2 regions of the Bordetella genomosp. 6 genome follow, and region 2 is predicted to be linked to the other one. Evidence: riboswitches for the same ligand, from Rfam matches in the RefSeq annotation. Region 2 holds a riboswitch; the other holds the start of a gene.
The links. A riboswitch is a leader RNA that binds a small molecule or an ion and turns the genes downstream of it on or off. The one in region 2 is predicted to bind glycine.

Region 1 (10,902 bases), 2.0 Mb from region 2:
TGTCTGCCGTCCTGTATTGCGACATCGCCGTGCTGGATGCGGAGCTGACCCGCGGCCTGCCGGCGAGCGTGACCGCCGCCACCGGCATCGACGCCATCGTGCACGCCGTCGAAGCCTATACCAGCAGGTTGCGCAAGAACCCGATCTCCGATGGCCTGGCCCGCGAGGCGTTGCGCCTGCTGTGCCGTTCCATCGGCCCCGCATGCCGCGACGGCGCCGACATGGCGGCCCGCCACGACATGCTGCTGGGCGCGATGCTGGCGGGGCAGGCGTTTGCCAATGCGCCGGTGGCGGCCGTCCATGCGCTGGCGTATCCGCTGGGCGGCGCGTTCCACGTGCCGCACGGCCTGTCCAATGCCTTGATGTTCGGGGCGGTGCTGCGCTTCAACCTGCCGCGGGCTTGCGCCGCCTATGCCCAGCTTGCGCAGATCGTCTGCCCGGAAGTCGGCGGCACGGAGCAGGCGCGCGCCGAAGGGTTCGTGCGGGAGATGGCAGGCCTGGGTCCGCGGCTGGGGCTGCCGCGGCGCCTGGCCGAAGTGGGCGTGGCCGAGCCGGACCTGCCCATGCTCGCCGAACAAGCCATGCAGCAACAGCGCTTGCTGGTCAACAACCCCAGGCAGCTTGGCTACGACGACGCCTTGCGGCTTTACCGGGAGGCGCTATGAGCGACGCCACGCAGCCGTCCCCGCGCGCGCCACGGTGGCAGCGCGCCGATTTCGGCCATTTCGAGGCCATGCCGGTGCGCTGGATGGATTGCGACATGTACGGGCACGTCAACAACGTCGTGTATTACGCGTACTTCGACACGGCGGTGAATCGCTACCTGTCGCTGGCCGGCGAACTCGATCCGCGCCAGGGCGCGGTGATCGGCCTGGTGGTGGAAACGCACTGCAATTTCCACGCGCCGGCCGTATTCCCGGAAACGCTGGAGATCGGCCTGCGCGTGGCCCACGTGGGGCGCAGCAGCGTGCGCTACGAGCTGGGCGTGTTCCGGGCCGGCGACCAGCTTTGCACCGCCCAGGGCCACTTCGTGCACGTCTACGTCGACCGCGCCAGCCGCCGTCCCGTGGCGCTGCCACCTGGCCTGCGGGCATGCCTGGGCCGGCTGGACGCGGCCGGGCGCGCCTGAGGCGCGCCCGCTATTTCCCCCCGCCCGCCGCCACCGCGTCGGCCACCAGTTGCGCCGTCGCGGCCGACAGCGTCCAGCCAAGGTGGCCATGGCCGGTGTTGTAGTACACGCCCGGCCGCTTGCCAGGGCCGACGCGCGGCAACATGCTGGGCAGCATGGGCCGCAGGCCCGCCCAGGGCACGACGCGGCTGGTCGAGACCTGCGGGAAATACCTGCGCACCCACGCGATAAGCGGTTCGATGCGGTCGGCGCGGATATCGCGATTGAAGCCATTGAATTCGGCGGTGCCGGCCACCCGGAACCGGCCCGCGCCGAGCCGGCTGGTCACGATCTTGGCGCGGTCGTCCAGCAGGCTGGTCCAGGGCGCGCCGGCCTGGCTGGCCTCGTCGTCCAGGCTGACCGTGATCGAATATCCCTTGACCGGATAGACGTTGACGCGGTCGCCCACCATGCTGGCGAACTGGCGGCTGCCCACGCCGGCGCAGATCACCACCTTGTCGAAGGGTTCGACGTCCTCGGCGGTCGTGATGGCGATGGCGCCGCCGCGATGCTCGATGCCTCTGACGGGCGTTTCGTAGCGGAACACGGCGCCGTGCCGCGCGGCGGCCCGGGCCAGGCCGGTGGTGAATTTGTGGATGTCGCCGGTGGAGTCCGACTCGGTAAAGAAGCCGCCGTGGAAATCGCCCTGCAGGGCCGGTTCGATGGCGCGCATTTCCTCGGGCGATACGGGCCGCCGCTCCAGCCCGCCGGCGCGCAGCAGCGCGTTGACGCGCAAGGCGCCGTCGTACTCCTGCTTGCTGGCATAGAAGTGCAGGATGCCGCGCCGCTCGTGATCGAAATCGATCCGTTCGCGGGCCGCGATCTCGAACAGGTGCTGGCGAGCGGCGATGGCCAGGCGCACGGTCTCTATGGTGTTGGCTTCGTAGCGGGGAATCTGGCGCAGGAACTCGCCCAGCCACGAGTACTTGTGCCAGCTGGGACGGGGATTGAGCAGCAGCGGGGCGTCGCGCCGCAGCATCCAGCGCAGGCCCTTGAAGAGCGTGGAACGGCTGTTCCAGACCTCGGCATTGCTGGCGGACAGCTGTCCGCCGTTGGCGAACGAGGTTTCCATCGCGCTATAGCGGTGGCGGTCGAATACCGTGACCTGGTGTTGGCGCAATGCGAGCGCATAGGCGGTGGTGACGCCGGTGATGCCGGCGCCGATGACGGCGATTCGAGACATGGTCGTGGTCCCAGAAGAGGTTGGCGTCTGCCGGCCATCGGAATGGCCCGGCCACAACCCCATCTGTCCATTTACCTGAGAGCTTCACCCGTGCGCCGATGCAAGCGCGCCAGGGATCCCCTTCGGTGGGCGCCGTACCGCGCGCCACTCTCCAGATGTTCCTGCAGGTCGGTCCTTTTGCCTGAGAGTTTCCGGGGTGGTTGCTCCGTCGGCGTCGTCCGCTGGACGATCTCTCCCGAACTGCACGTTGGTGGAACCGGCACAACTTACAGCGATTGCGCCGGCACGACAAGGTGCCGGCGCGCATCCAAGGGGAAACCCTGTCTCCCGGAGGCGTTCAGACGGGCTCGGCGTCCACGTCGTACGTGAACAGCCATTCGTACCGTTCGCGGACCCGCGCCTCGCTCCATTGCTGTTCGACATAGGCGGCCGCGCCGGCCGCGTGCGCCAGCTCCGGGTTGTGGAAGCGCCTGGCGTTCTCGGCCGAGCCGCGCACCACGCGCGCCGTGCGCTCGACGCGCAGGTCCTGGTAGCGCACCAGCGCCCGCGGCGCGTCGGCCCGCATGCCGTCGAGGCAGCGCGCCAGCACGTAGCCGTCCTCGATGGCCATGGCCGCGCCCGAGGCCAGCATCGGCAGCGTCGGATGGCAGGCGTCGCCCAGCAGGGTGATGCGCCCGCGGGTCCATTGCGCCAGGGGTTCGCGCAGCATCATCGCCCACTTGAAGGGCGTATCCAGCGCATGGATCAGCGTCTGCACGTCCTCGTGCCAGCCGGTGAAATCGCGCGCGCATTCCGCGATCGTGCCTTCCTGGGTCCAGGATTCCACCTGCCAGTCGTCGCGCTCCAGGATGCCGACGAAGTTCACCAGTTCGCCGCGGCGCAGCGGGTAGTGGATGACGTGGGCGCCGGGGCCTACCCAGTTGACGGCATAGGGTTCGCGCAGATGCGGCGGCAGCTTGTGCGCCGGGATGACGCCGCGCCAGGCCAGCGCGCCGGAGAAGCGCGCCTGGTCCTGGCCGTGCAGCGCGGCGCGCACGCGCGAGTGCACGCCATCCGCCCCCACCAGGATATCGCCCCGGCGCGTGCTGCCGTCGGCCAGCGTGACGCTGGCCCCGGTGTCGTCCTGCGTGACGCTTTCGACCCGGGCGCCCAGTTCGATGGCGTGCGGGTCGCGCGCCAGCACGGCGTCGGCCAGCACGCGGTGCAGGTCGGCGCGGTAGATGGTCAGGTACGGGTAGCCATAGCGCTCGACCGATTGCGCGCCCAGGTCGAACAGCGGCCAGGTCTGGCCGGTGTTCCACAGGCGGATGCGCTTGCCGGAGGCCGGGCTGGCCACCTGTTCCAGCGCCGGGCCCAGGCCGAGCTGGTACAGTACGCGGTTGGCGTTGGCGCTGAGCTGGATGCCCGCGCCCAGTTCGCGCAGCTGCGCGGCCTGCTCCAGCACGCGGACTTGGAAACCGCGCGCCTGCAGGGCCAGCGCGGCGGTCAGGCCGCCCAGGCCGGCGCCCGCGATAAGGATCCGGGGTGAGGTGGTGTCGGGCATCGTGGATTGTCCTTCTGTGTAGCGGATACGTAGGCGCGGTTACTGGGGCTTGACGCCCGCGCTGCGGACCACGCCGGTCCATTTGTCGAGGTCGGCGCGGATCGACCGGGCGAACTCCTGCGGGGTGTCGCCCACCGGCTCCAGGCCCAGCGCGCTGAGCTGCTTGATGACCTCGGGATCCTTGGCGGCGGCGGCCAGCGCGTCGGTCAGCGCCTGCACGGCCGGCGCCGGCGTGCCGGCCGGCGCCATCAGGCCGAACCAGGAATAGGCCTCGAAGGGCTTGCCGATCGTCTCCGAGACGGTCGGCACGTCGGGCAGGCCGCTGTAGCGCTGGCTGCCGGTGACGGCGTAGGCGCGCAGCTTGCCGGCGTGGATCTGCGGCGTCAGCAGCGTGACCGTGTCGAACAACAGGTCGACCTGGCCGCCCATGACGTCCGTCAGGGCCGGCGCGCCGCCCCGGTAGGGCACGTGCAGCATGCGGGCGCCGGCCTCGCTCTTGAACATTTCGGCGGTCAGGTGGCCGATGGAGCCGGTGCCGGCCGAGGCCACGCTCAGGTCATGGTCCTTGGCGTAGTCGCGCAGCTGGCCGATATCCTTGGGGCCCAGGTCGGGGCGGCTGACCAGGATCAGCGGGCCGCGCACGGCCATGCCGATCGGCGTGAAGGACTTGATCGGGTCGTACTGCAGATTGGTGTACAGGGCCGGCGCGACCACGATGCTGCTGGTGCCGCCCCACAGCAGGGTGTAGCCGTCGGGCTTGGCGCGCGTGACCACGGTGGTGCCGACGCTGCCGCCGGCGCCGGCGCGGTTCTCGACGATGACGGGCTGGCCCAGCTGGTCGGCCATGACGGCGCCGAACAGGCGCGCGCTGGTGTCGGTGGGGCCGCCCGGCGGGAAGGGCACGACCAGGGTGACGGGCTTGGAAGGGAACGTCTCGGCGGCCGCGGGAGCGGCCGGACCCAGCGCCAGGGTGGCGGTGGCGGCCAGCGCCAGCACGGCGCGCAGCGTCATGGTCAATGCGGGCGAATTCGTCATGTCTCGTCTCCAGTGTCTTTTGCGGCAATGGGGCCTCGGATGGGCCGATCCACTATTTCAACGCACCGGGTTAAATAAGTAAAAGAACAATATTGGATAAATTGACAAGCAATGCTTGTTAATATGAACGCCTGTTCTCCCCGGGCCGGCCGACCATGAACTTCTCTTTTCGCCAGATGCGCGCCTTTCTTGCGGTGGCGCGCCATGCCAGCTTCACCAAGGCGGCCGAACAGCTGCACATCTCGCAGGCCGGGCTGAGCGCTATGGTGCGCGACCTGGAAACGCAGCTGGGCAGCCGGCTGTTCGAGCGCACCACGCGCGCGGTCCGCCTGACGCCGGCGGGCCAGAGCCTGTTGCCGGTGGCGCAGCGCGCGGTGCAGGACCTGGGCGCGGCGGTGGCGCAATTGGGCGCCCTGGACGCCGACGGACGCGACCGCCTGCGCATCGGCGTGACGCCATTGATCGCCTGCAGCGTGATCCCGGATGTGCTCAAGCGCTTCCAGGCGCTGGCGCCGCGGGTGCGCGTGGAAGTGATGGACCTGGATCGCAGCCTGATCGCCGCCCGGGTCGAAAGCGGCGACCTGGACGCCGGCTTCGGCGCGTTCTTCACGCGCGCGGCCGGCATACGGCGGCAAACGGTCTTTCCGGCCCGGCTGGCGCTGGCCGTGCCGCGCGTGGAGGGCGAGCGGCGCAGGTCGGTGCGCTGGCCGCAGATCGACCGCGACGGCCTGATCGCCTTGCCCGACGGGAATCCGATCCAGCGCCTGGTGAACCAGCACCTGGGCGTGCAGGGCGACGCGCCGGGGCGCGTGGTCACGCACCTGGAAACGGTACTGGCCATGGTCGAGGCGGGCCTGGGCCAGGCCGTGGTGCCGTCGTTCGCCGCGGTGGCGAGCCGGCGCTGGCGCGTCAGCCTGGTGCCGGTGGCGCCCCGGGTGGCGGTGGATTACTACTGCATCATGCGGGCCGGGCAGGGCGGCGGCGAGCGCATCGACGCCTTCGCGCAATGCTTCGGCGCCGTCGCGGCCGAGCACATGGGCGTCGCGCGCGCCAAAGCCCCCGCGCCAGGCGGCGCGTAGAGGGCAGGTGTTGGTTTTTCGCCTGTTGCGGCGCGGCGGCGATAGGGGCCAGCGGTTTTTGCGCCTATGCTAGTTCAAGCGGAACGCGGACGGTCGAGACGCGGCGGTCCGCGGCTTGCCTGGGACCGACGGGACGCTGGATGAGAACCACGAGAGGACTTGCATCGGGCTTGCTGGCCGGCGCCGCCATGGGCGCGGCAGCCTGCATGGCGCAACCCTCGTCCTGGAGGGATCCGCAGGATGGCGCGTTCGACATGAGCGACTACCTGCTGCATCGCAAAGGCGTGTTCCCGGTGCCGATGGTGATCACCGAGCCCGCCGTGGGCTATGGCGGCGGACTGATGCTGATGTACTTCGCCGAATCGCTGGCCGAGGCGGGGCAGAAGGCCCGGAAGGAGGGCGACGCCCTGGCGCCGCCGAACGTGACCGGCGCGGGCGTGCTGGGCACCGAGAACGGCTCGCGCGGCGCCGGGCTGTTCCACTTCCATACCTGGGACGGCGACCGCTACCGCTACCTGGGCGCGCTGGCGCAGGGCAAGGCCAACCTCGACTATTACGGCATGCTCAACCGCGGGCGCAGCTATGAGCTGAAAGGCACGTTCCTGGTGCAGCAGCTGCTGGCCCGGGTGGGCGACTCGCATTGGTATGTCGGCCCGCGCTACACCTACTTCAAGTCCGACACGCGCTTTACCGGCCAGGCCGCCACCGAGCTGGGCGTCAGGGACCAGGCCGCCAGCGTGGGCAAGCTGGGGCTGGTCATCGACTACGACAACCGCGACAACATGTTCTATCCCACCAAGGGCAGCTACGCGGAACTGGAGGCGCAGTTCGCGCGCGGCTGGCTCGGCGGCTCCAAGTCGTTCGAGACCTACCGGGCGCGCGGCTATACCTGGCTGCCGATCGATCCGAAATGGACGCTGGGCCTGCGCCTGGACGCCCAGACGACCAGCGGCGCGGTGCCGTTCTACGCACAGCCCTATATCGATCTGCGCGGCGTGCAGCGCGGCCGCTACCAGGACAAGACCGCGCTGGCCGGCGAGGTGGAGCTGCGCTGGAACGTCACGCCGCGCTGGTCCCTGCTGGGCTTTACCGGGGTGGGCAAGGCCTACGGCCGCTGGAAGTCGTTCGGCGAAGCCTCCAATGTGACCAGCATCGGCACCGGGTTCCGGTACCTGATCGCGCGCAAGCTGGGCCTGTCCGCGGGCATCGATATCGCCCATAGCAAGGACCAGAACGCGTTCTACATCCAGGTGGGCAGCGCCTGGCGCTAGGCGTGCGAGGCGGCGTCGGCGAACGCGCAAGCGGCCGCGCCGTGGATTGGAAATCCTTGTCACAGCATAAGAAATCCTTGCTTGTCGCCCGCCGGGTTCGCCGTTGTAATCCGTCGGGACAGGCATGGTGAACCCCGCCCCGCACGCAGGCGCGCAGGGCAGCTCAAGCGAGGAAGAAATGCACGACGAACAGGCGCTCGATCTTGTCATCCGCGGCGGACTGCTCATGGACGGGCGGGGCGGCGCGCCCCGGGTGGCGGACATCGGGGTGCGCGGCGCGCTGATCGCCGAGATCGGCAACATCGCGCCGGGCGCGGCCGCCGAGATCGACGCGCGCGGCAAGATCGTCACGCCCGGGTTCGTCGACATCCATACGCATTACGACGGGCAGATCATCTGGAATTCCCGCCTGGCCCCGTCCAGCTGGCACGGCGTGACCACGGTGGTGATGGGCAACTGCGGGGTCGGGTTCGCGCCGGTGCGCGCGGCCGATCGCGGCAATCTGATCGAGCTGATGGAAGGCGTGGAGGACATCCCGGGCGTGGCGCTGCACGAAGGCCTGGACTGGGCCTGGGAAACGTTTCCCGACTTCCTGCGGGCGACCGAACGGATCGAACACGATATCGACTTCTGCGCGCAACTGCCGCACGCGGCGCTGCGCGTGTATGTCATGGGCGAACGCGCGCTGCGGCTGGAGATGGCCACGCCCGAGGACATCGCGCGGATGCGCGGCCTGGCGGCCGAGGCCATACGCCATGGCGCCATCGGGTTCTCGACCTCGCGCTCGATCAATCACCGTTCGGTCACCGGCGATCCGATGCCGTCGCTGCGCGCGGCCGAGGAAGAGCTGACCGGCATCGCCCTGGGACTGGCGGACGCCGGCGGCGGCGTGCTGGAGATCATCATCGATTTCGACGATCCGGACCTGCTGGAGGCCGAGTTCGGCATGATGCGCCGCCTGGTGGAAAAGTCCGGCCGGCCGCTGTCGTTCTCATTGATGCAGAAGCACGGCAACAAGGAAGGGTGGCGCCGGCTGCTGGCCCTGACGGCGCAGGCGGCGGCCGAAGGCCTGCCCATCCGGGCGCAGGTCGCGCCGCGCGGGGTGGGCGTGCTGCTGGGCATGCAGGGCAGCCGCAACGTCTTCTCGGATTGCGCCAGCTACAAGGCCATCGCCGACCTTCCCCTGGACGAGCGGGTACGCCGGATGCGGGATCCGGCGTTGCGCGCGCAGCTGCTGCGCGAATTGCGCGAGAGCCGGGATACGCCGCTGGGCAAGCGCCTGAACGAATTCGACAACATCTTTCCGCTGGGCAACCCGCCGTGCTATGACCCAGGCCCCGAACGCTCGATCGCGGCGCTGGCCCGGCGCGCCGGCGCCGATCCGGCCGGCCTGGCCTACGACTGCCTGCTCGAGGACGACGGCAAGGCCTTGCTGTTCTCGCCATTCGCGAACTACGCCGACAAGAACCTGGACGCCTGCGCGCAGATGATTGCCGATCCGAACACGGTCATCGGCCTGGGCGACGGCGGGGCGCACGTAGCGTTGATCTCCGACGCCAGCTTCCCGACTTTCCTGCTCAAGCATTGGGGCGGGGGGGCAGGGCAGCCGGCCTTCGACCTGCCGTGGCTGGTCAAGCGCCAGACGGCGGACACCGCCCGGGCCGTGGGCCTGCTCGACCGCGGCGTGCTGGAAGTCGGCAAGAAGGCGGACATCAACGTCATCGATCCCGCGACGATGGATCCCGGCGTGCCGGTCATGAGCATGGACTTGCCGGCCGGCAAGGGCCGCTATCTGCAAAAGCCCAGCGGCTATGTGGCGACCATCGTGTCCGGCGTGGTGGTCTACCGCAACGCCGAGGCCACCGGCGCGCTGCCCGGCAGGCTGGTGCGCATGGCGGCCAAGCCCGCGCACGCCTGACCGCATCGCCGCCGGCCATGGCCGGCGGATGGCGCTCAAACAATAAACAAGGAGGAGAAGACCATGATGAAAGGCATCTGTGCAGCGTTTGCGTTCGCCGTGCTCTCGGCTTGCCGGCCAGGCCTGGCCCATGCCGCGTTTCCCGAGCAGCCCATCAGGCTGGTGGTGCCCTTCGCGCCGGGCGCCACGATCGGTCCGCTGGCGCAACTGGTGTCCGAGCAACTGTCCAGCGATCTGGGCACGCCGGTGTACACCGAGTTCAAGACCGGCGCCGGCGGCAACATCGGCGCCGACATCGTGGCCAAGTCGCCGGGCGACGGCTATACGCTGCTGCTGGGCACGATCAGCATCCTGACCATCAACCCGTCGCTGTACCACGACTTGCCGTTCGACCCGGTCAAGGACTTCAAGCCGGTTTCGATGCTGGTCACCACGCAGAACATCCTGGTCGTCAATCCGGACAGCAAGATCCAATCGGTGGCGGACCTGGCCGACTATGCCAGGCAGCATCCTGGCCAGGCCACCTTCGGATCGTCCGGCACCGGCAGCACCATGCACCTGGCGGGCGAACTGTTCAGCACCACGGCGCAGGTCAAGATGACGCACGTCCCGTACCGCGGCGGCGGGCCGGCCCGCTCGGACCTGCTGGGCGGGCGGCTGACGCTGATGTTCAGCGACCTGAGCGCCATCCCCATGGTGCAGGCCGGCAAGCTGCGCGCGCTGGCCGTGACCGGGTCGCAGCGCGACGGCCGCATCCCCGATATCCCGACCATGCAGGAAAGCGGCATGAAGGGCTTCGATGTCGAACCCTGGTATGGCCTGGTGGCGCCCGCAGGCACGCCCGACGCGGTCATCGCCCGGCTCAACGCCAGCGTGCGCAAGGTGTTCGACAAGCAGCAGGTGCGCGAGGCGCTGCAGAACATCGGCCTGCGGCCGGCCAGCGACCTGTCGGTGGCGTACATGGCCGGCAAGATCGATAGCGACCTGGGCAAATGGGCGCCGATCGTCAAGTCGGTCGACATGAAAACCAACTGATGAGCGGCCCGGCATGAAGACGCAAGCAACAGCCGGCGACGGCGCGGCCGTGGTGGCCATCGCCGGCGGCATGGGCGCGCTGGGCAGGGCGCTGGCGCAGCGGTTCAGGCGGCGCGGCGACCTGGTCGTCGTGCTGGACCGGGCCACGGACGCCGCCGGCCGGCCGCAGGCGGGTGCCGACCTGGCCTTGCTCGACGTCGATCTCAACGACGTCGCCAGCACGCGCCATGCCTTCGACACGATCGCGCGCAGGTTCGGCAGGCTGGACGCCCTGGTCAGCGTGGCCGGCGGCTTTCATCACGAGACGCTGGCCGACGGCGGCGTCGAGGCCTGGGACCGCATGTATGCGCTCAATCTGCGCACCGCCGTGGTGGCCTGCCAGGCCGCGCTGCCGCTGATGCTGGCGCGCGGCGCCGGGCATGTGGTGTGCATCGGCTCGGACGCCATCGGGCGCGCGCACGCCGGACTCGGGGCGTACGCCGCGTCCAAGGCGGGCGTGGCCGAACTGGTAAGGACTCTGGCCAGCGAAACCCGCCACCGCGGCATCGCGGCCAACGCGGTGTTGCCCAGCACCCTGGACACGCCGGGCAACCGGCAGGCCATGCCCGAGGCCGATTTCTCCCGCTGGGTATCGCTGGACGCGGTGGCGGAGCTGATCCTGTTCCTGGCC
Region 2 (10,902 bases):
GTTGATCCGGGCGCAATCCGCGGCGGCCAGGATGGCCGGGGTGGCCGCGCCGGTTTCCAGCAGCAGCGTGTCGAACCAGGTGTCGTTGGCGACGTTCACGTCCAGCCCGGCCAGCGCCGCGCGCAGCGCGCCGGTGAGGCTTTGCACGCGCTCGGCGATGCGGCGCACGCCGCGCGGGCCATGCCATACGGCGTACAGGCCGGCCATCACGGCCAGCAGCACCTGGGCGGTGCAGATGTTGGAGGTGGCCTTCTCGCGGCGGATGTGCTGCTCGCGCGTCTGCAGGGCCAGGCGCAGCGCCGGGTTGCCCTGGGCGTCCTTCGAGACGCCGACCAGCCGGCCGGGCATGTTGCGCTTGTACGCATCGCGGCAGGCCATGAAGCCGGCGTGCGGGCCGCCGAAGCCGAACGGCACGCCGAAGCGCTGCGCCGAGCCGACGGCGATGTCGGCGCCCCATTGCCCCGGCGGCTCGATCAGCGCCAGCGCCAGCAGGTCGGTCACGCAGGCGACCACGGCGCCCTGCGCGTGCGCGGCTTGCGCCAGTTCGCGGTAATCGGCCACGCCGCCCAGGCTGTGCGGATACTGCAGCAGCACGCCGAAGCATTCGGGCAGGCCGCGCGACTCGTCGCCGATCACCAGTTCGATGCCCAGGCCCTCGGCGCGCGTGCGCACCACCTCAAGCGTCTGCGGGTGGCAGTGCTGCGACACGAAGAACACCGGGCTGGACGAACGGCTGCCGCGGCGCGCCAGCGTCATGGCCTCGGCCGCGGCGGTGCCCTCGTCCAGCAGCGAGGCATTGGAAATGTCCAGGCCGGTCAGGTCGGCGACCATGGTCTGGTAATTGAGCAGCGCCTCCAGGCGGCCCTGCGAGATTTCGGGCTGGTACGGCGTGTAGGCGGTGTACCAGGCCGGGTTCTCGAGCACGTTGCGCAACACCACGTTGGGCGTGTGCGTGCCGTAGTACCCCTGGCCGATGTAGTTGCGGTAGATCTGGTTGCGCGCCGCAATCCGCTTCAGGTCCTGCAGCACATCGGTTTCGCTGCGCGCGGCGGGCAGCGCCAGCGGCGCACGGCTGCGGATGCGGGGCGGCACGACTTCGTCGATCAGCGCATCCAGGCTGGATGCGCCGATGGCGGCCAGCATGGTGGCCTGGTCGTCGTCGGACGGGCCGATATGGCGGGGAATGAAATCGGAATGGGTGTCAGGGGCGCGCGACATGGTGTTCTCGAAATAACGGGGAGGCGGGGCCGGCCCGCTGGCCGGCCCGGTGCGGCCTGTCAGCCGGCGACGGCCTGGTAGCCGGCCGCGTCAAGCAGCTTGTCCAGGTCGGCCGCGTTCGCCGGCTTGATCTTGAAGATCCAGGCGGTATAGGCCGATTCGTTGATCAAGCTGGGGTTGGCTTCGAGTTCGTCGTTGAACGCGACGATCTCGCCGTCGACCGGCGCATAGATGTCGGAGGCGGCCTTGACCGACTCGACCACGCCGGCGGTCTCGCCGGCCTTCAGCGCGGCGCCGACCTTGACGTCGCCGACGAAGACCAGGTCGCCCAGCTGCTCCTGGGCGTTGTCGGTGATGCCGACGACGAACACATCGCCTTCGGCTTGGACCCATTCGTGGGACTCGGTGTACTTGCGATCGGTGGGCAGGCTCATGGGAGCTCCTCTGGCAATTCGGTGGGGATGGAGAAAGTTTGCGCGCCTCCGGCGGCCGGCGGCCGCGCGGAAGCCTCGAGTTTACGAGTGTTCGACGGCTTTGCCGTTACGCACGAACGGCAATTTGCATACCAGGGCGGGCACCCACTTGCCGCGGATTTCGACCTCGACGGCGTCGCCGGGCTGCACGCCCACCGGCACGCGGGCAAAACCCACCGACACGCCCAGGGTGGGCGACATGGTGCCGCTGGTGAGCTCGCCCATGCCCTGCGCGCAGCGCACCGGCATATGGGCGCGCATCACGCCGCGCTCCTGCAGCTTCAGGCCGACGAAGGCGCGCGGCACGGCGAACTGCTCGATGGCGTCGCGCCCCACGAAGCGGCGCGCCTCGTCCTTGAGGGAAACGGTCCAGCTCAGGCCCGCCTGGTTGGGATGGACGAGTTCGTCCATGTCCTGGCCGTAGAGGTTCATGCCCGCCTCCAGGCGCAGCGTGTCGCGCGCGCCCAGGCCGCAGGGCCGCACGCCCTGCGCCAGCAGGTCGCGCCACAGCTGGACCACCGCGTCGGCGGGCAGCACGATCTCGAAGCCGTCCTCGCCGGTGTAGCCGGTGCGCGCCACCAGCGTGTCGGCCGCGACGGCCGCGGCCGAGAACGGCGCCAGCGGCTCGGACGCCGCCTGCCACGCGGGACGGGCCGCCCACACCTTGGCGCGGGCATTGGGACCTTGCACCGCCACCATGGCCAGGTCGCGGCGCGGCGTGATCGCGACATCGAAACCGTCGGCGGCGGCCACGCGCTGCATCCAGGCGATGTCCTTGTCGGCGGTGCCGGCGTTGACCACCACGCGCCACTGGTCGGGCGCGAAGTAATAGATGATGAGGTCGTCGATGATGCCGCCCTGCGGGTTCAGCATGCAGCTGTACAGGGCCTTGCCCGGCGTGGCCAGGCGGGCCACGTCGTTGGCCACCAGGCGGCGCAGGAAGGCGGTGGCGTCGGCGCCGCCGACATCGACGTTGAGCATGTGCGAGACGTCGAACATGCCCGCGTCCTGGCGCACCGCGTGGTGCTCTTCCAGTTGCGAGCCATAGGCCAGCGGCATGTCCCAGCCGCCGAAGTCGACCATACGGGCGCCGGCGGCAAGATGTTCTTCGGCCAAGGGGGTGCGTTTGAGCGGTGCGGACATGCGAGGGCTCCAGCGGCAGCATTGCCAGGATTACGGAATGCCGGCCCCGATGCGGAAAGCGCCCGGGGACCGGTCGAATTTTCCGCCCCTCTGTCCTTTTGCCTGAGAGTTACCCCGCGCGAGCGGGTTTGCACCTTCGGCGCCTGGGCTGCGCGCACACCGCGAAGGTGGCCGCGCCAGGTCTCTCCAGAGTGCTGTTTCGAGCGCGCCAGGCGCTACTCGATGCAGTCGCGGTATGGGTTACCTGAGCGATTCCGGGCGAATTGCGCCTTCGGCGGCAGCCGCGATCGGCCGCTCTCTCCCGCGACATGCGTGACAGCGCGCAAAGCATACATCGAAAGCGCCATGCCGCAAAGCGTCCGGTTCGGCGCCGATCCGCCCCTGTTTCGGCGCCTCAGCCCAGCGCGGTATCGAGCAGCATCATCAGCACGAACCCCAGCATCAGGCCGGCGGTGGCCGGCACTTCATGGCCCTTGCGGTGCGACTCGGGGATGATCTCGTGGCTGATGACGAACAGCATGGCGCCGGCGGCGAAACCCAGCCCCCACGGCAGCAGCGCGGCCGACCAGCCCACCACCGCCGCGCCCGCGATGGCGCCCAGCGGCTCGACCAGCCCGGACAGCATGCCCAGCGCCACCGAGAACGCACGGCTGTAGCCGGCGGCCAGCAAGGCCAGCGCCACCACCAGCCCCTCGGGCACGTCCTGGATGGCGATGCCGGTTGCCAGCGCCGTGCCGCGCAGGCTGTCGCCGCCGGCATAGCCCACGCCGATGGCCAGGCCCTCCGGCACGTTGTGCAGCATGATCGCGAACACGAACAGCCAGGTGCGGCGCAGGGTGCGCGAGGTGCGCCCTTCCTTGCCCTTGATGAAGTGCTCGTGCGGCAACAGCCTGTCGCTGGCCAGCAAGGCCGCCCCGCCCAGCAGGATGGCCGCCCCCACCAGGATGCCCGCCCCCCAGGGGCCATAGCCCTGGGCACCGGCCGCGGCGATGCCCGGCGCCACCAGCGAGAAGGCGCTGGCCGCCAGCATGACGCCGGCGCCGAAGCCGAACATGCAATCCTGCACGCGCTGCGACAGGGTCTGGGAGAAGATCACCGGGACCGCGCCCAGCGCGGTGGCCCCGGCGGCCACCATGCCGCCGGCCATGGCCAGGGCGACGTGCGGCCAGCGCGCGTCGAGGAGCTCCCACAACTGGTAGCAGGCCAGGCAGGCCACCAGCACCGCCAGGGTCATGGCGCTGACGCTGGTGAGCGCGGGGCGGACGCGATGGCGGCTATGGGTGTTCATGCGGCCTCCCGGCCGAGCCCGGCCAGCGCGAACTCGTAGCGGCGCGCCACTTCGGCCCAGTCCACCACCCGGTAGAACGCCTCGATGTATTCGGGGCGGCGGTTCTGGTACTGGAGGTAATACGCGTGCTCCCAGACGTCCAGGCCGAGTATCGGGGTATTGCCGTCCATGAGCGGCGAATCCTGGTTGGCGCTGCTTTCGACCCGCAGGCGGCCGGCCGGCGTGACGGTCAGCCAGGCCCAGCCGCTGCCGAAACGGCCCAGCGCGGCCTGCGTGAAGGCCGCCTGGAACGCGTCGTGCCCGCCCAGCTGGGCCTGGATGTCGGCCGCCAGCCGGCCATCCGGACGGCCGCCGCCCGACGGCGACATGATGGTCCAGAACAGGCTGTGGTTGGCATGGCCGCCGCCGTGGTTGCGCACCGCGTCATGGATGCCCGGCGGCAGCGCCGGGATCCGGCGCAGCAGTTGCTCGACCGGTTCGTCGCGGCCCAGGCCGGCGCCTTCGAGCGCGGCGTTCAGGCCGTTGACGTAGGCCTGGTGATGACGCGTATGGTGTATTTCCATCGTGCGCGCATCGATATGCGGCTCGAGCGCATCGTAGGCATACGAAAGCGCGGGCAGGACGTATGGCATGCGGTCTCCGGCATTTGCATTCGGTAAAGACAAATGATAGTCATTTCCATTTACCAAAACAATAGGCACGCGGCCCTGCCCGCATGCGCCGTGCCCGCCAGGCTAGAGCGCGTTGCCGCAGGCGTACCCCGACGCCCACGCCCACTGGAAGTTGTAGCCGCCCAGCCAGCCGGTCACGTCGACCGCCTCGCCGATGAAATACAGCCCCGGCACGCCGCGCGCCTGCATGGACTTCTGGTCCAGGCCGCGCGTGTCGACGCCGCCGCGCATCACTTCGGCTTTCTTGTAGCCGGCCGTGCCGCTGGGCACCAGGCGCCAGTCATGGATCAGCGCCGCCAGCGCCCGCAAGGTGCGGTCCGGCACGTCGGCCAGGCGTGCGCCGGCCAGGTCCGCGCCGACGGCGCGCCCGGCCGCCTCCAGCCAGGTGTCGGCCAGCCGCCGGGGCCACAGGCCGGCCAGCACGGTATGCAGTTGCTGCCGGTTGCCCGGCTTGGCGCCGATCAGCTCGGCGGCCAGGTCGCGGCCGGGCGCCAGGTCCAGCACGATGGGCTCGCCGGGCTTCCAGTAGCTCGATATCTGCAGGATGGCGGGGCCGGACAGGCCCCGGTGGGTGAACAGCAGGTCTTCCAGGAACGCCGCGCGCGCCTTGCCCTGTCCGGTCGACAGCGTGACTTCCAGGGCGACGCCCGAGAGCGCGGCGAACGGCTGCCATTGCGCCGGATCGAATGTCAGGGGCACCAGGGCCGGCCGCGGTTCGACGACCTTCAGGCCGAACTGGCGCGCCACCTTGAGCGCGTAGTCGGTCGCGCCCAGTTGCGGGATCGCCATGCCGCCGGTGGCCACCACGACCGCGCGCGCGTCGATCGCGCCGGTGCTGGTGCGCAACGTGTAGCCGCCGCCCTCGTGGCGGGCGATCTCGTCCACGCGGCACGGCATGCGCCAGGCCACCCCGCCCTGCCCGCACTCGGCGCGCAGCACCTCGATGATGGTTTCGCTGCTGTCGTCGCAGAACAATTGGCCGCGATGCTTTTCGTGCCAATGCACCCGGTGGCGGCGCAGCAGGCCGAGGAAGTCCTGCGGGGTGTAGCCGGCCAGCGCCGAGCGGCAGAAATGCGGGTTGTCGGACAGGAAGTTGGCCGGGCCGGCGCCCAGGTTGGTGAAATTGCAGCGCCCGCCGCCGGAGATGCGGATCTTCTCGGCCAGCTTGGCGGCATGATCGATCAGCACCACGCGCAGGCCGCGCTGGCCCGCCACGGCGGCGCACATCATGCCGGCGGCGCCGGCGCCGATGACGGCGACATCGAACATCGAAACGGGATACTCCGTGAAAGACAACGCCGCGCCGCCCGCCCCGGGGCGACGCGGCGCGGCGCGTTGGACTTACTGCCCGCCGGCTTCCTTCAGGCAGTCGACGTAGTAGCGCTTGGCGCCATCGGGGCCCACCTCGTCGGCCAGGCCGTGGATGTAGGTCTCGAAACCGGGGAAGCGTTCGTTGAACTCGCGCGCGAACTGCAGGTACTGCACGATGGTCCGGTTGAAGCGCTCGCCCGGGATCAGCAGCGGGATGCCCGGCGGGTACGGCGTGAGCAGCACGCCGGTCACGCGGCCTTCGAGCTGGTCGATCTCGACGCGCTCGACTTCGCGGTGCGCCATGCGGGCAAAGGCGTCCGAGGGCTTGAGCGCCGGCACCATGTCGCTGAGGTACATCTCGGTGGTCAGGCGCGCCACGTCGCGTTCGCGATAGGCCTCGTGGATCTGCTGGCACAGGTCGCGCAGGCCCATGCGCTCGTAGCGGCGGTGGTCGCGGCAGAACTCGGGCAGGATGCGCCACAGGGGCTGGTTGCGGTCGTAGTCGTCCTTGAACTGCTGCAACGCGGTCAGCAGGGTGTTCCAGCGGCCCTTGGTGATGCCGATGGTGAACAGGATGAAGAACGAATACAGGCCGGTCTTCTCGACCACCACGCCGTGCTCGGCCAGGTACTTCGATACCAGGGCGGCAGGTATGCCGCTTTCGCCGAAGCTGCCCGACATGTCCAGGCCCGGGGTGATGATGGTGGCCTTGATCGGGTCGAGCATGTTGAAGCCCGGCGCCAGGTCGCCAAAGCCGTGCCAGTGGTCGCCCGACTCCAGCACCCAGTCGTCGCGATGGCCGATGCCCTCGGGCGCGAGGCGGTTGGGGCCCCACACCTTGAACCACCAGTCGTCCTTGCCGAACTCGGAGGCGACCTTGCGCATGGCGCGGCGGAAGTCCATGGCTTCGCGGATGCTCTCCTCGACCAGGGCGGTGCCGCCCGGCGGCTCCATCATGGCGGCGGCCACGTCGCACGACGCGATGATCGCGTACTGCGGCGAGGTCGACGTATGCATCAGGTACGCCTCGTTGAAGAGGTTGCGGTCCAGCTTGCGGCTCTCGGACTCCTGCACGATGATCTGCGAGGCCTGCGAGATGCCGGCCAGCAGCTTGTGCGTGGAGTGCGTGGCGAACACCATGGCGTCCTGGCTGCGCGGCCGGTCCGGGCCGATCGCGTGCATGTCGCGGTAGTACTCGTGAAAGGCCGCGTGCGGCAGCCAGGCCTCGTCGAAATGCAGCGTGTCGACGTAGGTGCCCAGTTTTTCCTTGATCATCTCGACGTTGTAGATGACGCCGTCATAGGTGCTCTGCGTCAGCGTGAGGATGCGCGGCTTCTTGTTCAGCGCCTCGCGCGCGAACGGGTTGGCCTCGATCTTGCGGCGGATGTTCTCCGGGTCGAATTCGTCGAGCGGGATCGGGCCGATGATGCCCAGGTGGTTGCGCGTGGGGCGCAGGAACACCGGGATCGCGCCGGTCATCGTGATGGCGTGCAGGATCGACTTGTGGCAGTTGCGGTCCACCACCACCACGTCGCCCGCGGCCACGTTGGCATGCCAGACGACCTTGTTGGACGTCGAGGTGCCGTTGGTGACGAAAAAGCAGTGGTCGGCGTGGAAGATGCGCGCGGCGTTCAGCTCGGACTCGGCCACCGGGCCGGTGTGGTCCAGCAGCTGGCCCAGTTCGTCGACCGCGTTGCAGACGTCGGCGCGCAGCATGTTCTCGCCGAAGAACTGGTGGAACATCTGGCCCACCGGGCTCTTGAGGAACGCCACGCCGCCCGAATGCCCCGGGCAGTGCCAGGAATACGAGCCGTCCTGGGCATACTTGACCAGTTCGCGGAAGAACGGCGGCGGCAGGCCGTCCACGTAGCTCCGCGCTTCGCGGATGATGTGGCGCGCCACGAACTCCGGCGTGTCCTCGAACATGTGGATGAAGCCGTGCAGCTCGCGCAGGATGTCGTTCGGAATGTGCTCCGACGTGCGCGTCTCGCCGTACAGGTAGATGGGGATGTCGGCGTTGCGGAAACGCAGCTCGCCGATGAAGGTGCGCAGGTTCTTGATCGCGCCCGCCACGTCTTCCGGGGAGTCGACGTCGAACTCCTCGTCGTCGATCGACAGGATGAAGGCGCTGGCGCGGCTTTGCTGCTGGGCAAACGAACTCAGGTCGCCGTAGCTGGTCACCCCGATGACCTCCACGCCCTCGGCCTCGATCGCCGAAGCCAGCGCGCGAATGCCCAGCCCCGAGGCGTTCTCGGAGCGATAGTCTTCGTCGATGATGAAAATGGGGAAGCGGAATTTCATGCGGGCGCTCCTGGGAGGGCAAGGCAAAACGGACGCGAGTGTACTGCCAGACGGGGTCGGGCTGGTGACAAAAAAGCAACCGGCCCGACGAGCGGGCCGACTTCGGGGGAATTGTAGGACGGATTGAAAACGGGTGCGCCCGCCGACGCGCGCCGTCAGCGAATGACGTCGGGCCGGCGCGCCGCGACGGCCTGCTCGTAGCGGCCGAAGAACGCCCGCAGGTCTTCCTGCGGGCCGGCGTCGATGCGGCGCTCGACCTTGGCGATGGCGCACAGGCAGACGTCGAACTCGGGCTCGCCGGTCACCAGCACCACCGGATCGTCGTCGTCGCAGACCTCGTACAGCCCGCCATGGCGGCGCCGCGCCACCTCGTACAGGTAGGCGGCCGCCCCGACCCGTTGCACCGGGTCCAGCGCCAGGGCGCCCAGGTGGGCCTGTTCGAGCACGGCGTCGAGCGCCGCGATGCTGGCCGGCGAGTAGTCCAGCCCCGCGCCGGCGGGGACGGCGGCCACGAAATCGCGAGCCGCCCCGGCGACCCGTTCGACGAAGGCGTCCTGCGCCTCCTGGTCGTACTGCTGCGTGTCTTTCTTGCGGAAACCGAACATCGGGGGCTCCTGCGCCGCGAAACAGCCGCGCTTTTCACGTATCTTCATTATATTTGGCGCAACCCTGCCGCCACCCTGCGCGCGCGCTCCGGAGCCAGACGTGAATCTTTCCACCATACGCCCTTTGACGCCCGAGGATGCTGCAGAATTTCAACGCGTTCGCCTGGCCGCCCTGCGCGAGGCGCCCGAAGCCTTCGGGTCCAGTTACGAAGAAGAAAGCGTGGACACAATCGCGCAATGGCGCGCCCGGCTGGCCCCGCGGGAGGGCAATGTCCTGCTGGGCGCCTTCGTGGACGGGGCGCTGGCGGGGGTGGGCGGCGTGGCGCGCGGGCACACAATGAAACAACGCCACAAGGCCGAAATCTGGGGTATTTACGTTGTACCCGCGCAACGCCGCGGCGGCCTGGCGCGCCAATTGACCGAGGCGCTGCTGGCCCGGGCGGCCCGGATGACCGGGGTCCGCCACGTGCTGCTGAGCGTGGGCGCGGACAACGGCGGCGCGCACGCCCTGTACGCCAGCCTGGGATTCACCGAGTATGGCCGCGAGCCCGACGCGCTGCTGGTGGGCGGCCGGCTGCTGGCCAATATTCTCATGATCCGCCCGCTGGCCTCGCGCTGAGGACAGCCGGCGACGGGAGCCGACATCATGCAGGTCCAGGTGCTGATCAATATCGACGTCCCCGACGCGGCGCAGGCCGCGCGGTTCTACGAACGCGCCTTCGGCCTGCGCCCGCGGCGCCGGCTGGGGCCGCGGGCCATCGAGATGGCGGGCGCCGCCGCGCCCATCTACCTGCTGGAGAAGGCCGCCGGCTCGCAGGCGGCCACGGCCACGCGCCAGGGGCGCGACTACGCGCGCCACTGGACGCCGGTCCACCTGGACTTCGTGGTGGACGATTGCGACAGCGCGGTCGCCACGGCGGTGGCCGCCGGCGCTATGCTGGAAGACCCGCCGCACAGCCACGCCTGGGGCCGCATCGCGCATCTGTCCGACCCCTACGGCAACGGCGTGTGCATCCTGCAGTTCCTGGGCGAGGGCTACGACGCCCTCGCCGCCGCGGCGCCCTGAACGCGCCGCGCCATCCGGAGACCGCCATGCCAGTCCCAGCCACAGTCGCCTCACCTGTCGTGACCTGCCTGCGCTACCGCAACGCCAGCGCCGCCATCGAATGGCTGGTGCAGGCGTTCGGGTTCGAGGCGCAGCGCATCGTGCCCGGCCCGGCCGATACCATCGTGCATGCCCAGCTGACGCTGGGCAGCGGCATGATCATGCTGGCATCGGTGACGGATACGCCGTTTTCCCGCTACATGAAGCAGCCCGACGAAGTCGGCGGCGTGGAGACGCAAAGCGTGTACCTGGTGGTGGCCGACCCCGACCAGGCCTACCGGGACGCGCAGGCCGCGGGCGCCGAGATATTGATCGACATCGCCGATGCCGATTACGGCGGCCGCGGCTTTTCGTGCCGCGACCCGGAGGGCCATATCTGGAGCGTCGGCTCGTACGACCCCTGGCAATAGCCGCCGCTCAGGTGCGCGGCAGGGTGACTCCGCGCTGGCCCTGGTACTTGCCGCCGCGGTCGCGATACGAGGTCTCGCAGACTTCGTCGCTTTCGAGGAACAGCATCTGGGCGCAGCCCTCGCCGGCGTAGATCTTGGCCGGCAGCGGCGTGGTGTTGGAGAACTCCAGCGTGACGTGGCCTTCCCATTCGGGCTCGAGCGGCGTGACGTTGACGATGATGCCGCAGCGCGCGTAGGTGCTCTTGCCCAGGCAGATCGTCAGCACGCTGCGCGGGATGCGGAAGTACTCGACCGTGCGCGCCAGCGCGAACGAGTTGGGCGGGATGATGCAGACATCGCCCTTGAAGTCGACGAACGACTTCTCGTCGAACTGCTTG

Region 1: it holds a riboswitch for glycine, as region 2 does, so the genes downstream of both, CAL11_RS10640 (D-amino acid dehydrogenase) here and gcvT (glycine cleavage system aminomethyltransferase GcvT) in region 2, are expected to answer to the same signal.

The regions. Positions count from the first base shown of each region.
Region 1 is NZ_CP021107.1:2,273,373-2,284,274, reverse strand. It holds gene CAL11_RS10650 (iron-containing alcohol dehydrogenase) at 1-665, shown strand, start outside; gene CAL11_RS10645 (acyl-CoA thioesterase) at 662-1,129, shown strand; gene CAL11_RS10640 (D-amino acid dehydrogenase) at 1,140-2,351, opposite strand; glycine riboswitch at 2,511-2,599, opposite strand; gene CAL11_RS10635 (FAD-dependent monooxygenase) at 2,689-3,894, opposite strand; gene CAL11_RS10630 (Bug family tripartite tricarboxylate transporter substrate binding protein) at 3,934-4,929, opposite strand; gene CAL11_RS10625 (LysR family transcriptional regulator) at 5,085-6,008, shown strand; gene CAL11_RS10620 (BamA/TamA family outer membrane protein) at 6,149-7,279, shown strand; gene CAL11_RS10615 (N-acyl-D-amino-acid deacylase family protein) at 7,404-9,197, shown strand; gene CAL11_RS10610 (Bug family tripartite tricarboxylate transporter substrate binding protein) at 9,261-10,232, shown strand; gene CAL11_RS10605 (SDR family oxidoreductase) at 10,246-10,902, shown strand, end outside.
Region 2 is NZ_CP021107.1:4,269,816-4,280,717, forward strand. It holds gene gcvP (aminomethyl-transferring glycine dehydrogenase) at 1-1,218, opposite strand, end outside; gene gcvH (glycine cleavage system protein GcvH) at 1,278-1,652, opposite strand; gene gcvT (glycine cleavage system aminomethyltransferase GcvT) at 1,734-2,834, opposite strand; glycine riboswitch at 2,915-3,034, opposite strand; glycine riboswitch at 3,056-3,148, opposite strand; gene CAL11_RS20090 (ZIP family metal transporter) at 3,229-4,122, opposite strand; gene CAL11_RS20095 (superoxide dismutase) at 4,119-4,754, opposite strand; gene CAL11_RS20100 (aminoacetone oxidase family FAD-binding enzyme) at 4,857-6,062, opposite strand; gene CAL11_RS20105 (arginine/lysine/ornithine decarboxylase) at 6,135-8,405, opposite strand; gene CAL11_RS20110 (hypothetical protein) at 8,561-9,058, opposite strand; gene CAL11_RS20115 (GNAT family N-acetyltransferase) at 9,111-9,629, shown strand; gene CAL11_RS20120 (VOC family protein) at 9,657-10,076, shown strand; gene CAL11_RS20125 (VOC family protein) at 10,103-10,525, shown strand; gene dcd (dCTP deaminase) at 10,533-10,902, opposite strand, start outside.